Regions from separate parts of the Streptomyces sp. Z423-1 genome, predicted to be linked through region 3. Evidence: riboswitches for the same ligand, from Rfam matches in the RefSeq annotation. Region 3 holds a riboswitch; each other region holds the start of a gene.
What was found. Region 3 has a riboswitch for cyclic di-AMP ahead of HJD23_RS25235 (transglycosylase family protein). Riboswitches for the same ligand answer to the same signal wherever they lie in the genome.

Region 1 (4,837 bases), 1.9 Mb from region 3:
CGGGCGGACCAGTCGTTGAGGAGACACAGGCCGAAGACGTGGTCGCGGAAGCCGGACAGCGGGACGGGCGTGCCCATCGCCGACGGGACGCCGACCACGAAGCCGACCTCGGCCTCGATGTCCAGGCGGACGGACGGGCCGAAGACCGGCGCGGCGTCGGTCGGGGCCTTGCGCTGGCCGCAGGGGCGGGCGACGTCCGTGCCGGAGACGACGACCGTGCCCGAGCGGCCGTGGTAACCGATCGGCAGATGCTTCCAGTTGGGGGTGAGGGAGTCGGCCGCGTCGGGGCGGAAGATCCGGCCGACGTTCCGGGCGTGGTTCTCGGACGCGTAGAAGTCGACGTAGTCCGCGACCTCGAAGGGCAGGTGCAGGGTCACCGAGGAGAGGGGGTGCAGCAGGGGCGCGAGGGTCTCGCGGTGGGAGGGCACGGTGACCCAGGCGGTCAGTGCCCGCCGGACGTCCGACCAGGCGGTGCGGCCCGCGGCGAGCAGCGGGTTCAGGGTCGGGCGGGCCAGCAGTTCGGCGTACGGGGAACCGAGCGCCAGCGCCGCCGCGCCGGCGTCGAGGACGTGGTCGCCGAGGCGGACTCCCACCGTCCGGTCGGCGGAGCCGGCGGGCGAGAACACGCCGTACGGAAGGTTGTGCGGGCCGAAGGGGTCGCCCTCGGGGACATCGAAGGGGGGCATGGGGTGCTGCCTCACTTTCGTACGCGGTCCATGCGGTCGCGGATCACGTTACGGCTGGGGCCTCTGTCTTGGGAGTGTCTGCAGCGCGACAAATGGATCTTGATGTTCTGAATTTCGTCCCTCAGGTCCGTCACAACGACCGCCCCCGATCCGTCAGTGCAGTGAAAGCAAGCATCGCACCGGCCACTGACAACAGGAGGCAGCACCATGCAGGCACGGATGACGAACCCGGCGTACGTCCTCCCGAACGCGATGAAGGGCATCGGCACCCTCACCCAGGCCATCGGGGAGGGCGGGCTGTCCCAGGAGTTCGCGGAGCTCGTGGCGCTGCGGGTCAGCCAGATCAACGGATGCGGCGCGTGCGTGTACGGGCATGTGCACAATCTGCGCAAGGCGGGCGTGAGCGAGGAGCGCATCACATCGGTCGTCACCTGGCGGCACGCGCCCTACTACAGCGACGCCGAGCGCGCCGCGCTGACGCTCGCGGAGAAGATGACGCGGCTCGCCGACCTGTCCGAGGAGTCGGTTCCGGACGTGTTGTGGGACGAGGTCGCCGACCACTTCGACGAGAAGGAACTGTCGGCGCTGATCCTGACCATCTCGCTGACGAACCTGTTCAACCGCATCAACACCACGATCAAGGAGCCTGCGGGCACCACGTGGGGGTGAAAAGCAGACAGGCGGACGATAGTTGGGGATGAACGGTGTGGGTGCGTTGTCCGTATTCTCTGATCATGGCCGCACCCACCGCATATGCCGCGCGCACCGAGTACGCGCGTACCGACTACGCCCTCATCGCCACTGACCTGGACGGAACGCTGCTGCGCGGCGACGACACGGTCTCCGACCGTTCGCTCGCCGCGCTCGCGCGGGTCTCGGCGGCCGGTGCCCGGCATCTGGTGGTGACCGGACGGCCGGCGCCGAGGGTGCGACCGCTGCTGGAGTTCCTGGGCGGCGGGGGGCTCGCGGTGTGCGGGCAGGGCGCGCAGTTGTACGACGCCGGCGCGGACCGTCTGCTGTGGTCCGTCACGTTGGACCGGGAACTCGCCGAGACCGCCCTCGGCAAGATCGAGGCCGAGGTCGGCCAGGTGTACGCGGCCGTCGACCAGGACGGCGTGGACGGGCTCACGCTCATCGAGCCCGGCTATCTGATGCCGCACCCCACGCTGCCCGCGGTGCGGGTCGACCGTCGCGAGGACCTGTGGTGCGCGCCGATCAGCAAGGTGCTGCTGCGCCATCCGGCCCTGACCGACGACGAGTTGGCGGCGGTGGCCCGCACGGTGGTCGGCTCGCTCGCGACCGTCACCATGTCGGGGCCGGGGACGGTCGAGCTCCAGCCGTGCGGCATCACCAAGGCGACGGGGCTGGCGCTGGCGGCCCGCTATCTGGGCCTGAGTCCGCAGCAGACCATCGCCTTCGGGGACATGCCCAACGACATCCCCATGTTCGACTGGGCGGCGTACGGCGTCGCCATGGCCAACGCCCACCCCGAACTCAAGGCGGTGGCCGACGAGATCACCCTGTCGAACGAGGACGACGGCATCGCCGTCGTCCTCGAACGGCTGCTCGCCCGGGCTCAGTAGGGGCCGAAGACGTTGTCGATGGAGCCGTAGCGGGCGGCCGCGTAGTTGCAGGCGGCGGTGATGTTGGCGACCGGGTCGTACGGGTCGAAGGCGGTGCCGGGCACGTGGTAGGCGGCGAAGGTCGGGTCGATGACCTGGAGCAGGCCCTTCGACGGGGTGCCCTTGGCGGCGTTGGAGTCCCAGTTGTTGATGGCGTACGGGTTGCCGGACGACTCACGCATGATGTTGCGGTAGATGCCGTTGTACGAGCCCGGAATCCCGTGCTGCGCCATGATGTCGAGCGACTCGCGGATCCAGCCGTCGAGGTTGTTCGGGTACGTCGTGGCCGTGGCGGCGGTGGTGACGGCCGTGGGCGTGGCGGCGGAGGCGCTGGTGGCCCCCATCAGCGGGAGGGCGAGCACGGCCACGCCGGTACCGGCGACGGCGAGCTTGCGGGCGATGCGGGCAGAGCGGGAGCGGCGGTACTGACCGTTTGCAGTCATGGGGGATGTCCTCTCCGGCGCCTGCGAGGTGAGCTGTCGGGTTCGGGCGGGGAGGTGCCCGGCCGCGCCCTTGCGAGTGCGACTTCACCCCAAGCCGTTCCGTGTGTCGTTGCGTACGACATCCGGCCCGGCGACTTACCTGGGTCCCCCGCTCCTGCCGTGCGGTGAGTGAGTCCGTCATGGGTGGCGCGGGCGGCGGCAGGATTCGGCGTTCCGCCCGACTGGCCGGGAACGTATGCGAGAGCACATGTCCGAAACAAGTAGCGGATTCATATATTGCGCGATTTGATCTTCGAACTGCGTGTTTGCCATGCTTGATCCTTTGCGGTCGGCAAGGGGCAACTCGGCGGCGCGTAAAGGCGGATCGCGGGATCTCTGTGAGGGGATCGTGAAGGCGTACGCGTGAGCCAACTCACGCGCAAGTAGAAGAACGGCAATTCGGGCAATGCGCCCAAGTGCTGCTCAACCGGCGGTCCGTGGGATGCGCTTCTCCCAGGTCCGATGGAAGGTCACCTCTTCATCGGCGGTGCAAATTGCCTCATTTGCGGACAAGGAGTCCTCTGTGGACGGACAGTGGATCGTCCTCGCCGATGGGGCGAGGGGCCGGATAGGCGACGCCGTGCGGCTCGGACTGCTCCGGTTCCTCGAAGGCGAGGGGCGAGACCTCGAAGGTGACGTCCTCGGTGGTGCCCGGGGCCCACGGCACGATCCGGTCGCGCCCCTCACGCGCGGAGAGGTTCATCACACCCGCGTCACCAGGGTCGAGGATCCGTCCGGCGCCACATCGCACACGCGCGTGATGACCTGGCCGCGGGGCACCTGTGACGTCAGCCGCAGCCGCGCCCGCGGCCGGCGCAGGGTCTCCTGGAGGAAGCCGATCGCCGGGCCGGGCGGCAGGCCGCGGTCGGGGTACTGGTGGGACCAGGGGCCGATCTGGCCGCGGACGCGGTCGGGCGGGAGGTGTTCGACCAGGCGGAGCACCGTGTCGCGGTACGGGTCGTGCCAGCCGCCCACCGCGAGGACGGCCGCCCGGATCGCGCCGTAGTCCTCGCAGACGCTGCCGTGCCGGCAGTGGTCGTCGCGCTTCTGGTGGTCGAGCCAGGTGTGCAGAAAGGGTTCGACCTCGTCGAGGCGCCGCAGCTGCATGTCCCGCCAGGCGTCGCCGACATACCGCGGATCGGGCGGGCGGCAGACGAACGCCAGCATGGTCGCCGCCCACGCGTGCATGTCCACGGCGAGGACGGAACCTCCCATGTACTGCACGTCGTTGTCGTAGCGATCGTCCGTGGAGCAGACCGTGACGATCGCATTGAGCGGCTCGGGCGGCTCGGGCGCAAGGGCCGCGATCTGGAGGGAGTTGAAGCCGCGGCCAGCCAGTTCACCACCCGGCGTACCAGAGGTGGCGCTGGTGGTCGCGGGGCGCGGTCCAGTCGGTCAGGCGGTACGGGAGGTACTCCAGAGGATGGCTTCAGTGGACCGGGTGCATCGTGCGGCGCAGCCAGGGCGCGGCGGCCGGCACCACCAGGCCGGCGAAGGCGGCGGGGGCGAGCTTGGTGGTGGCCGACATGCCGGAGGTCGGCGGGGCTATGAGGAGGAAGGACAGGCCGCCGGGGACGACACCAAGGGCGATCTTGTGGGAGGCGTGCGGCCGGCTGTGGCCCATCCGCACCCACAGGGCGGCCACCAGCGGCGCGAGGGCGACTTCGAAGGCGCCCAGGGCGGAGGCTTACCAACTGGTGGGGAAGTCGAAGCCGAGGATCGTCGTCTCGGCGTTCGACGCGGGCGGCAGCATCATCGTGGAGTACGCCTGGAAAGGGACGAAGTTGAAGACCGTCGAGGAGAGGAAGAGCACGACGTACGGGCGCAGTCGGCCGCGTTCCTCGGGGGTCACCCGCAGGGTCATGAACATGATCACGAAGTAGCCGGCCGGGGCGATCACCGAGACGAGCGCGGTGGCGATCACCAGCCCGGTGGCGATGGGCTGGACGGCACGGCGCCTCGCCTCCGGCGCGAGCGCGAACTGCGCGGCGTGCTTGCGTCCGGCCAGGTGACGGCGGCCGGTGACGTACTGGACGAGGCCGAACGT
Region 2 (4,837 bases), 4.7 Mb from region 3:
GCGCACTCCGGCCAGCTCCGGCTCGGTCGACGGCACCTGCTGCGTCACGGGGGCTCCCTCCCATCGGCCCCGCCGGCGCGGCTCGTCGACGGGCACGTCCCCCGACGATACGGCACGGATTCCTCGGCCAATGAGTTGTCCACAGGCGGTCACGGGGAGTTGGGGGAGTTGTCCACAGGCATTGCCCCGGGGGCTCCCCGCCCTTGATGATGTTGGTGCTTGAGCGGACCTGTCGGAATCTGTGAGGACTGAATGGTCGAGATCGCCGGGAACGAGCGTACGTGGCTGCTGTCCGGGCCCACGAGCAGCTACGCCGTGCACCTCACTGAGAACGACGAGCTGCTGCATCTGCACTGGGGCCCCAGGATCGCACTCGCCGACGCCGAAGCCCTCGCGGTGCGCCCGCTGCCGGACCACTGGCCCTTCGAGTCCCCGCTCGACGGACGGGAGGAGTACCCGATCGAAGGAGGCCCCCGCTTCGTCCGCCCCGCCCTGTCCGTGCGCACCGACGAGCGACGCGGCACCGAGTGGACCTTCGAGACGTACGAGACCGGCGACGACGAGCTGCGCCTGCGCTTCCGGGACGCGGGGCTGGCGATCACGCTGCACTACCGGATGCGTGACGACGTCGTCGAGCGCTGGGTGACCCTGCACAACGACGGGCCCGTGGTCGAGGTGCTGCGCGCCGACTCCGCCACCTGGACCCTGCCGGACCGCGACCAGTGGCGGCTGTCCCAGCTGCATGGCCGGTGGGCGGCCGAGTCCCGGCTGACCCGGTCGTATCTCACCTACGGCGAGAAGGTCATCGGCAGCCGCCGAGGTCACACCGGGCACCAACACCTGTCGTGGGTGGCGCTGGACGCCGACGCGACCGAGGAGCGCGGCGAGGTGTACGGCTGCGCCCTCGGCTGGTCGGGCTCGTGGCGGATCGCGGTGGCGCACCTGCCGGACGCGCGCGTGCAGATCACCGGCGGCGCCGGCTATGACGACTCGGGGCTGCTGCGGCTGGCCGCGGGGGAGTCCTTCACCACGCCCGTCTTCGCCGGCCTGTGGAGCGACGGCGGCTTCGGCGGGGCCAGCCGGGCGTGGCACGCCTACCAGCGCGCGTACGTCGTGCCCGACGCCGAGCGGGACCGGCCGGTGCTGTTCAACTCCTGGGAGGCCACCGAGTTCGACATCTCCGAGGAGCAGCAGCGGGCGCTCGCGCGGCGGGCCGCGGCGATCGGCGTGGAGCTGTTCGTCGTCGACGACGGCTGGTTCGGGGCGCGCACCAGCGACCGCGCGGGGCTCGGCGACTGGACACCCAACCCCGACCGCTTCCCGGCCGGTCTCAAGCCGCTCGCCGACGACGTGCACGCCCTGGGGATGCAGTTCGGGATCTGGGTGGAACCCGAGATGGTCAACCCGGACAGTGATCTCTACCGCGCCCACCCCGACTGGGTGCAGTTCCAGCCGGGACGAAAGCGGACAGAGATGCGCAATCAGCTCGTACTCAACCTCGCGCGGGAGGATGTCCAGGAGTACCTCTGGGAGCAGCTCCACGCACTCCTCTCCAGTGCGCGCATCGACTACGTCAAGTGGGACTTCAACCGCTGCTTCACGGATGCCGGGTGGCCCGGCGAGCCCTACCCGCAGCGGCTGTGGGTCGACCATGTACGTGCCTTTTATGCCCTTTTGGACCGCCTGCGGGCGGCGCACCCGGGCGTCGCCTTCGAGTCCTGCTCGGGTGGCGGCGGCCGGATCGACCTCGGAGTGCTGAGCCGCACCGACCAGGTGTGGACCTCCGACAACACCGACCCGCTCGACCGGCTCGCCATCCAGCACGGCTTCAGTCAGATCCATCCCGCGCGCGTGATGGCCGCCTGGGTCACCGACAGCCCCAACACCCAGCTGAACGGCCGGATCAGCACACTGCGCTTCCGCTTCGTCAGTGCCATGGCCGGGGTGCTCGGCGTCGGCGGCGACCTCATGCAGTGGACCGACGAGGAGCTGGCCGAGGCGCGGGACTGGGTGGCCCTCTACAAGGAGATCCGGCCCCTCGTGCAGCACGGCGACCTCTACCGGCTGCGGCCGCCGGCCGGTGGGCTCAGTGCCGTGCAGTACGTACGCGGTGACGAGTCCGTCGTCCTCGCCTGGCTTCAGGCGCAGAGCTACGGGGAACCCCTCCCGGCGCTGCGGTTGCGCGGGCTGGATCCGGCAGCGTCGTACGAATGCCGTGAAACGGGCGAAGTGCACCGAGGTGCCGTATTGCTGCATCACGGACTGCGTACGGAATTGCGGGGCGACCTTGATGCGGCTGTTTTCCGGCTGCGTCGCATCTGAGCCTTCTGTCCGAATTAGCCTCTTCATTCCAACTCGCTCTGGAATAAAGGAGCCTGGAGCAGGGTCACGTGAGCAGCGTCATATCTGTGACCCAGCGTCGCTCGTCATGTTCACGTAATTCGCATGGTTTTCAAGGGTCTTTACGGAAAACGGCGGCGCCGTAATGCACGCAGTGTGACCGGAATTCGGGTGAACGGATCACGAAAACGGCGTTCCTGCGCAACCTCTTGCTTGTCCCGTGCGTCTTGGCTCGCTTACGTTCCACACCGATCCGGGCGGAACGCCGAATCCTGCCGCCGCCCGGTGCCCGCGCAAACTCACCCGTGTTCGGCAGGAGCGGGGGACCCACAGGTAGAACCGCCTGTTCCGGTCTCCGGAACGGCTCGGGGTAAAGCCGCGTTTCGGCGCGGCCGGACATCTCCAGTCCGCACCCGACAGCTCACCTCGCAGGCGCCGGAGAGGAATTCGCCATGCCCGCGAAGGGTAAGCACCGCCGTCCGAAGACCCAGCGCTTCACCCGCTCCATCGCCGTCGCCGGAACCGGTGGCGCCGCACTCGCCCTCCCGCTCATGGGGGCCGCCGGTGCCCACGCAGCCACTCCCCAGTCCACCGCGGAAAAGGCCGTTCAGTCGGTCCCGACCCAGAAGACGGCCGTCCAGCAGAAGGCCGCCGAAAAGAAGTCCGCCGCCACGAAGGCAGGTGTGCGGACGTATTCGGTGAAGGTCGGCGACTACCTCTCGAAGATCGCCGACGAGCAGAACGTCAGCGGTGGCTGGCAGCGGCTCTACGAGGACAACCGTGAGGCCGTCGGCGAGAACCCGTCGCTCATCCACCCCGGCCTGAAGCTCACGATCGGCAAGAAGGCCGCGACGAGCAGCGGCAAGCCGTCGTCCGCTTCCGCCGCTTCGCCCAAGTCGGCGGCGTCTGCGCAGACGACGGAGTCCTCGAACGCCTCCGAGTCCGCGGCGCAGTCGTCCGGATCGTCCGAATCCGCCTCCTCCGAGGCCTCCGCCCAGGCCGCCGACACCAGCACCGTCAGCGGCTTCACCGCCCCCGTGGACGGCGCCGCCGTCGGCACCGCCTACCGCGTGGCCGGCAGCATGTGGTCCAGCGGCTACCACACGGGCGTCGACTTCGCCGCCCCGAGCGGCACCCCGCTCAAGGCCGTCGGCGCGGGCACGGTCGTCTCCGCGGGCTGGGCCGGCGCGTACGGCAACCAGGTCGTCATCAAGCTCGCCGACGGGTACTACGCGCAGTACGCCCACCTGTCCGCGCTCTCCGTCTCCAGCGGCCAGAGCGTGAGCGCGGGCCAGCAGATCGGCCTCTCCGGCTCGACCGGCAACTCGACCGGACCGCACCTGCACTTCGAGATCCGCACCACGCCGAACTACGGCTCGGACATCGACCCGGTCGCCTACCTGCGGTCGAAGGGCGTCTCCATCGGCTGACGCGCGCGCCGCTCACACCATCGAAGGCCGGACCCCGATCCCCGGGTCCGGCCTTCGGCGGGTCTTCGGTCACCGGGGCTTATTCCGCAGTTGACCAATCCTTTGGCCGTGGCCTTTGTCACCGTCCGTCAACCCCTTCCTACGGTCGCGTAGGTCACATTCGAAGGGGAATGATGTCCCGACGTGGGAGACGATTCGAAGAATGACAGCAGATCAGTGATCGGGTCGTACGTGGCGGTGGGGGACAGCTTCACCGAGGGCGTCGGCGACCCCGGCCCCGACGGGGCGTTCGTCGGCTGGGCGGACCGGTTCGCCGTACTGCTCGCGGACCGCCGACCCGAAGGCGACTTCCAGTACACCAACCTCGCCGTGCGCGGCAAGCTGCTCGACCAGATCGTGGCGGACCAGGTTCCGCAGGCCATCGAACTCGCCCCGGACCTGGTCTCGTTCTGCGCGGGCGGCAACGACATCATCCGCCCGGGCACCGACCCGGACGACGTGGCCGAGCGCTTCGAGCGGGCGGTCGCCGCGCTGACCGACGCCGTGGGCACCGTGCTGGTGACGACCGGCTTCGACACCCGGGGCGTCCCCTTGCTCAGGCACCTGCGCGGCAAGATCGCCACCTACAACGGGCATGTGCGGGCCATCGCCGACCGGTACGGCTGCCCGGTGCTCGACCTGTGGTCGCTCAAGTCCGTTCAGGACCGCCGCGCCTGGGACGACGACCGGCTGCACCTCTCGCCCGAGGGGCACACGCGCGTGGCGCTGCGCGCCGGTCAGGCACTCGGCCTCGCCGTCCCCGCCGACCCCGAGCAGCCCTGGCCGCCGCGGCCGCCGCGCGGCACCCTCGACGTGCGGCGGGACGACGTCCACTGGGCGCGCGAGTACCTGGTGCCGTGGATCGGCCGACGGCTGCGCGGTGAGTCGTCGGGCGACCATGTCACCGCCAAGGGCACGTTGTCGCCGGACGACATCAAGATGCGGATCGCGTCGGTGGCCTGAGGCCGTTCCACCGGCGGCCCCTTGGTGCCGGCGGCTCACTGCTGCTGAGCCGCCGGCACATCCGC
Region 3 (4,837 bases):
TCATCGGCAACGGCACCTATGCCCTCCTCACCCACCCCGGGCAACGCACCCGCCTCCAGCAGTCCCTCGCCCGGGGCGAACGCGCCCTGCTCGCAACCGGCGTCGAGGAACTCCTCCGCTACGACGGCCCCGTAGAGCTCGCCACCTGGCGGTTCGCCACGCAGCCGCTCACCATCGGCGGCCAGGACATCGCACCCGGCGATCCCGTCCTCGTCGTACTCGCCGCCGCCGACCGGGATCCGGAGCGGTTCGCGGACCCGGACACCCTCGACCTCGCCCGCCGTGACAACCAGCACCTCGGCTACGGCCATGGCATCCACTACTGCCTCGGCGCGCCCCTCGCCCGCCTGGAGGGCCAGACCGCGCTCGCCACCCTCCTCACCCGCCTGCCGGACCTGCGACTCGCGGTGGATCCGGGCGAACTGCGGTGGCGCGGCGGGCTCATCATGCGGGGGCTGCGGACGTTGCCGGTGGAGTTCACCCCCGTGCCGTAGCCGACCGGCACACACGCGGGGCACAAGCGGGGCACGCCGGGGGGCACAAGCGGCGGGACGCAAGCGCAAGTCACCAGCGCAAACATGACACGCGTTCAATTCTGTGATCTTCACGTGATCTGCGCGGCATTAACTTGTGACAAGTGATCGTCTGCCGATACGTTCACCCATCAGCGCGGCACCCCACCATCGGCGCCCCGCAGGTCCTTGCTGTCTCGCGAAAGGCCCCCGCATGCTCTCCGGGAACGGTCGTCACCGTCGCCCCCGCCAGGCACCCGCTCTCGTCGTCGCCGCCGGTGTGACCGGCTCAGCCATCGCCATTCCCCTCCTCGGCGCCACCGGCGCGAGCGCGGCCAGCGGGACGACCTGGGACCGGGTCGCGGAGTGCGAGACCGGTGGCTCCTGGAGTGCCGACACGGGTAACGGGTACTACGGCGGGCTCCAACTCTCCCAGGCGGACTGGGAGAAGTACGGCGGCCTCACCTACGCCGCGAGCGCGGACCGGGCCAGCCGTTCGCAGCAGATCGCCGTCGCCGAGAAGGTCCTCGCGGACCAGGGTGTCGGCGCGTGGGCGACCTGCGGTCCGCTCGTGGGGCTCGACACGGACTCCGCGTCGGCCCGGGTCGACACGGGTGTGGCCGGTGACGCGTCGAGCACTCCGTTGGATACGAGATCCGACGTTTCAGGCATTCTGTCCAACTCGCTTGGATTGTCCAACTCGCCCGGTGGCTCCTACTCCGGTGGCACCGGCAGTCCCGACGGCTCAAGTGGGGCCAACGGGTCCAATGGCTCCAACAGTTCCAATGGGCCCAACGGATCTGATGCACCCACGAATTCGATCAATCCCACCGAATCCGCTGAATCGGCCGAATCGGCCGAATCCACCCCGTCCTCCGGCTCCACCTCCTCCACCCCCTCCACCCCTTCCGGCGCCTCCACCCCCTCCTCCGGGTCCGAGTCCAGCGGATCCCCCGCATCCCCCGCATCCCCCACATTCCCCGGGTTCAGCCAATCCCCCGAATCGGGCGAATCCCTCCCATTCTCCTCGTCTCCTGACGTGTCATCGAGCACGCCAAGCACCTCGAACCTCACCGACACGGGCGCTCTCCTCGGCATCGGCAAGCACCGCGGGGGCAGCGCGAACGAGGATGCGGCGGGCGGTCGTACCGTCGAATCCTCCGGGCGGCACGCCTCGCGCAGTGGTGCCACCACCCGTGCGGCAGGCGACGGTTCATACACCGTCCGGGAGGGCGACAGCCTCTCGGGGATCGCCGACTCCCTTGGTGTGCAGGGCGGATGGTCCACCCTCTACGCCGAGAACAAGGACTCCCTCGGCGCCGACCCGGACCTCATCCTCCCCGGTCAGACGCTGGATGTCGGCGTCGAGTCGGCCGGCGAGTAGGTGCGGGAAACGGCCCACGAACAGCGGGAGTTCACGTCACACTTCGAGCCGAATGTCCGGTTTGGCGAAAGTGTGGGATGAGTCTCAGAAGCCCTGATCGTCTTTGAAATTCCGCCGATCGCGTGTCTACGGTCATGACCGCTCGCCAACACGAGCCCCGGTTGCCGCAACGCCGAATCCTGCCAGCGGCTGCCCGGGAACAGTCGTCGCGTCAAGCGCCGTAGGCAGGAGCGGGGGACCCAAGGTAAGTGCCGGGCCCGGCAGTTGAGGCGACTCAGCGCCGGAACCGGCTTGGGGTGAAGCCACGCCTCCGACGGAGGTGTGGCCGGGCAACTCAACCGGCCCGAACCCGACAGCTCACCTCGCAGGCGTCGGTGAGGGGATCCAACCATGCTGTTTTCCGGCAAGGGCAAGCACCGTCGTCCGTCCAAGACCGCTCGCGCCATCGCCGCCGTCGGCGTCACCGGCGCCGCCGCCGTCGCCGCCCCGCTGATGGCGGCCGGCAACGCCTCCGCCGCCACCGCCTCCGAGTGGGACGCGGTCGCCCAGTGCGAGTCCGGCGGCAACTGGTCCATCAACACCGGCAACGGCTACTACGGCGGCCTGCAGTTCTCCGCCTCGACCTGGGCCGCGTACGGCGGTACGCAGTACGCCGCCACGGCCGACCGGGCCACCAAGGCGCAGCAGATACAGATCGCCGAGAAGGTGCTCGCGGGTCAGGGCAAGGGCGCCTGGCCGCACTGCGGCAAGGGCCTGTCGAACGCCACCTACACCGGCGGCGGCTCCGCCGGCAGCGGCTCCTCGCAGAGCACCAAGCAGGAGAGCACCCAGCAGAGCACCGAGACCAGCACGCGTGCGACCGAGCAGCAGTCGGCCTCCCGCTCGCAGGAGCGTCCGGCCGCGAAGGAGACGGTCACCACCCCGACCGGCGGCAAGGTCAAGAAGGGCGACGGCGAGTACAAGGTCGTCGAGGGCGACTCGCTCAGCACCATCGCCGCCGAGCACGACGTCAAGGGCGGCTGGGAGAAGCTGTTCGAGCTGAACAAGGACATCGTCGAGGACGCCGACCTCATCTACCCGGGCCAGCAGCTGCACCTGAAGTAACACGGGTCCAGCTACGGTCCGAGGGGCTGACCCCCGTGAGGGTTCCTCCCCCGTTCCCCACGGGCTTCCCGCCCCGGTGCGTGTTCCCCCGTACGCACCGGGGCGGGGCTTTTTGTGTCACCGTTACGCACCGGCGTCTTTGTTCCGTTCGGAAACAATTTACTCTCGGTTCCGTCCACGGGGTGGGCGACCGGCTGGCCGATCGCACGGAGCCGGTTAGGCTCGTCTCGCAGAGCCGCTGCGGTCCTGCTCAACCGCGTCACATCCACGAAGGAGATGCTCGTGCCGTCCATCGACGTCGTCGTAGCCCGGGAAATCCTGGACTCCCGAGGCAACCCCACGGTCGAGGTCGAGGTCGGCCTCGACGACGGCAGCACGGGTCGTGCCGCCGTCCCGTCCGGCGCCTCCACGGGCGCCTTCGAGGCCATCGAACTCCGCGACGGCGACCCCAACCGTTACCTCGGCAAGGGCGTCGAGAAGGCCGTCCTGGCCGTCATCGAGCAGATCGGGCCGGAGCTGGTCGGCTACGACGCCACCGAGCAGCGCCTGATCGACCAGGCGATGTTCGACCTGGACGCCACCGACAACAAGGGCTCCCTCGGCGCCAACGCCATCCTCGGCGTCTCGCTCGCCGTCGCGCACGCCGCCTCCGAGGCCAGCGACCTCCCCCTCTTCCGCTACCTGGGCGGCCCCAACGCGCACCTGCTGCCGGTGCCGATGATGAACATCCTGAACGGCGGCTCGCACGCCGACTCCAACGTGGACATCCAGGAGTTCATGATCGCCCCGATCGGCGCGGAGTCCTTCTCCGAGGCCCTGCGCTGGGGCGCCGAGGTCTACCACACCCTGAAGAAGGTCCTGAAGAGCAAGGGCCTGGCCACCGGCCTCGGCGACGAGGGCGGCTTCGCCCCGAACCTGGACTCCAACCGCGCCGCCCTCGACCTCATCCTCGAGGCCATCAAGGAGGCCGGCTACACCCCCGGCGAGCAGATCGCCCTCGCGCTCGACGTGGCCGCGTCCGAGTTCTACAAGGACGGCGTCTACGTCTTCGAGGGCAAGGAGCGCTCGGCCACCGAGATGACCGAGTACTACGCCGAGCTGGTCGAGGCGTACCCGCTGGTCTCCATCGAGGACCCGCTGTTCGAGGACGACTGGGAGGGCTGGAAGACCATCACCGCCAAGCTCGGTGACAAGGTCCAGCTCGTCGGCGACGACCTGTTCGTCACCAACCCCGAGCGCCTCGCCCGCGGCATCGAGGAGGGCGCGGCCAACGCCCTGCTGGTCAAGGTCAACCAGATCGGCTCGCTGACCGAGACGCTGGACGCCGTCGAGCTGGCCCAGCGCAACGGCTTCAAGTGCATGATGTCCCACCGCTCCGGCGAGACCGAGGACGTCACGATCGCCGACCTCGCCGTCGCCACCAACTGCGGCCAGATCAAGACCGGCGCCCCGGCCCGCTCCGAGCGCGTCGCCAAGTACAACCAGCTGCTGCGCATCGAGGAGATCCTCGACGACGCCGCGGTGTACGCCGGCCGCAGCGCGTTCCCCCGCTTCAAGGGCTGACAGCTGACACCCGGCCGACACCCTGGCTGACACCAGTAGGCAGCGTCGTACGTACGTCCCCGTACCCGGTCCCGTACCGTGTGCGGGGACGTACGCGCGTGGACGGGAGGCGGAAGCCAGATGGCCGTGAGAGACCGGGACCGTTTCTCCACCGCGACCAGGATCCGTCTGCTCGGCGAGCAGACGGCGGCCCGCGTCTACCGTTCGCAGACCCGCCGCCAGGCCCGCCGCTCCCGGCTCACCGGCCGCGCCGCCCTGCTCGCCCTCGTCGTCT

Region 1: it holds a riboswitch for cyclic di-AMP, as region 3 does, so the genes downstream of both, HJD23_RS16680 (transglycosylase SLT domain-containing protein) here and HJD23_RS25235 (transglycosylase family protein) in region 3, are expected to answer to the same signal.
Region 2: it holds a riboswitch for cyclic di-AMP, as region 3 does, so the genes downstream of both, HJD23_RS04365 (LysM peptidoglycan-binding domain-containing M23 family metallopeptidase) here and HJD23_RS25235 (transglycosylase family protein) in region 3, are expected to answer to the same signal.

The regions. Positions count from the first base shown of each region.
Region 1 is NZ_CP053109.1:3,725,187-3,730,023, reverse strand. It holds gene fahA (fumarylacetoacetase) at 1-686, opposite strand, end outside; gene HJD23_RS16690 (carboxymuconolactone decarboxylase family protein) at 894-1,355, shown strand; gene HJD23_RS16685 (HAD family hydrolase) at 1,421-2,269, shown strand; gene HJD23_RS16680 (transglycosylase SLT domain-containing protein) at 2,263-2,751, opposite strand; cyclic di-AMP (ydaO/yuaA leader) riboswitch at 2,757-2,932, opposite strand; partial or broken gene HJD23_RS16675 (CocE/NonD family hydrolase) at 3,214-4,210, opposite strand; partial or broken gene HJD23_RS16670 (peptide MFS transporter) at 4,220-4,837, opposite strand, start outside.
Region 2 is NZ_CP053109.1:931,400-936,236, reverse strand. It holds gene HJD23_RS04375 (tyrosine-protein phosphatase) at 1-48, opposite strand, end outside; gene HJD23_RS04370 (alpha-galactosidase) at 253-2,322, shown strand; cyclic di-AMP (ydaO/yuaA leader) riboswitch at 2,631-2,788, shown strand; gene HJD23_RS04365 (LysM peptidoglycan-binding domain-containing M23 family metallopeptidase) at 2,793-3,770, shown strand; gene HJD23_RS04360 (SGNH/GDSL hydrolase family protein) at 3,987-4,772, shown strand; gene HJD23_RS04355 (TetR family transcriptional regulator C-terminal domain-containing protein) at 4,808-4,837, opposite strand, start outside.
Region 3 is NZ_CP053109.1:5,624,110-5,628,946, forward strand. It holds gene HJD23_RS25225 (cytochrome P450) at 1-494, shown strand, start outside; gene HJD23_RS25230 (transglycosylase family protein) at 727-1,896, shown strand; cyclic di-AMP (ydaO/yuaA leader) riboswitch at 2,103-2,282, shown strand; gene HJD23_RS25235 (transglycosylase family protein) at 2,287-3,000, shown strand; gene eno (phosphopyruvate hydratase) at 3,283-4,563, shown strand; gene HJD23_RS25245 (septum formation initiator family protein) at 4,684-4,837, shown strand, end outside.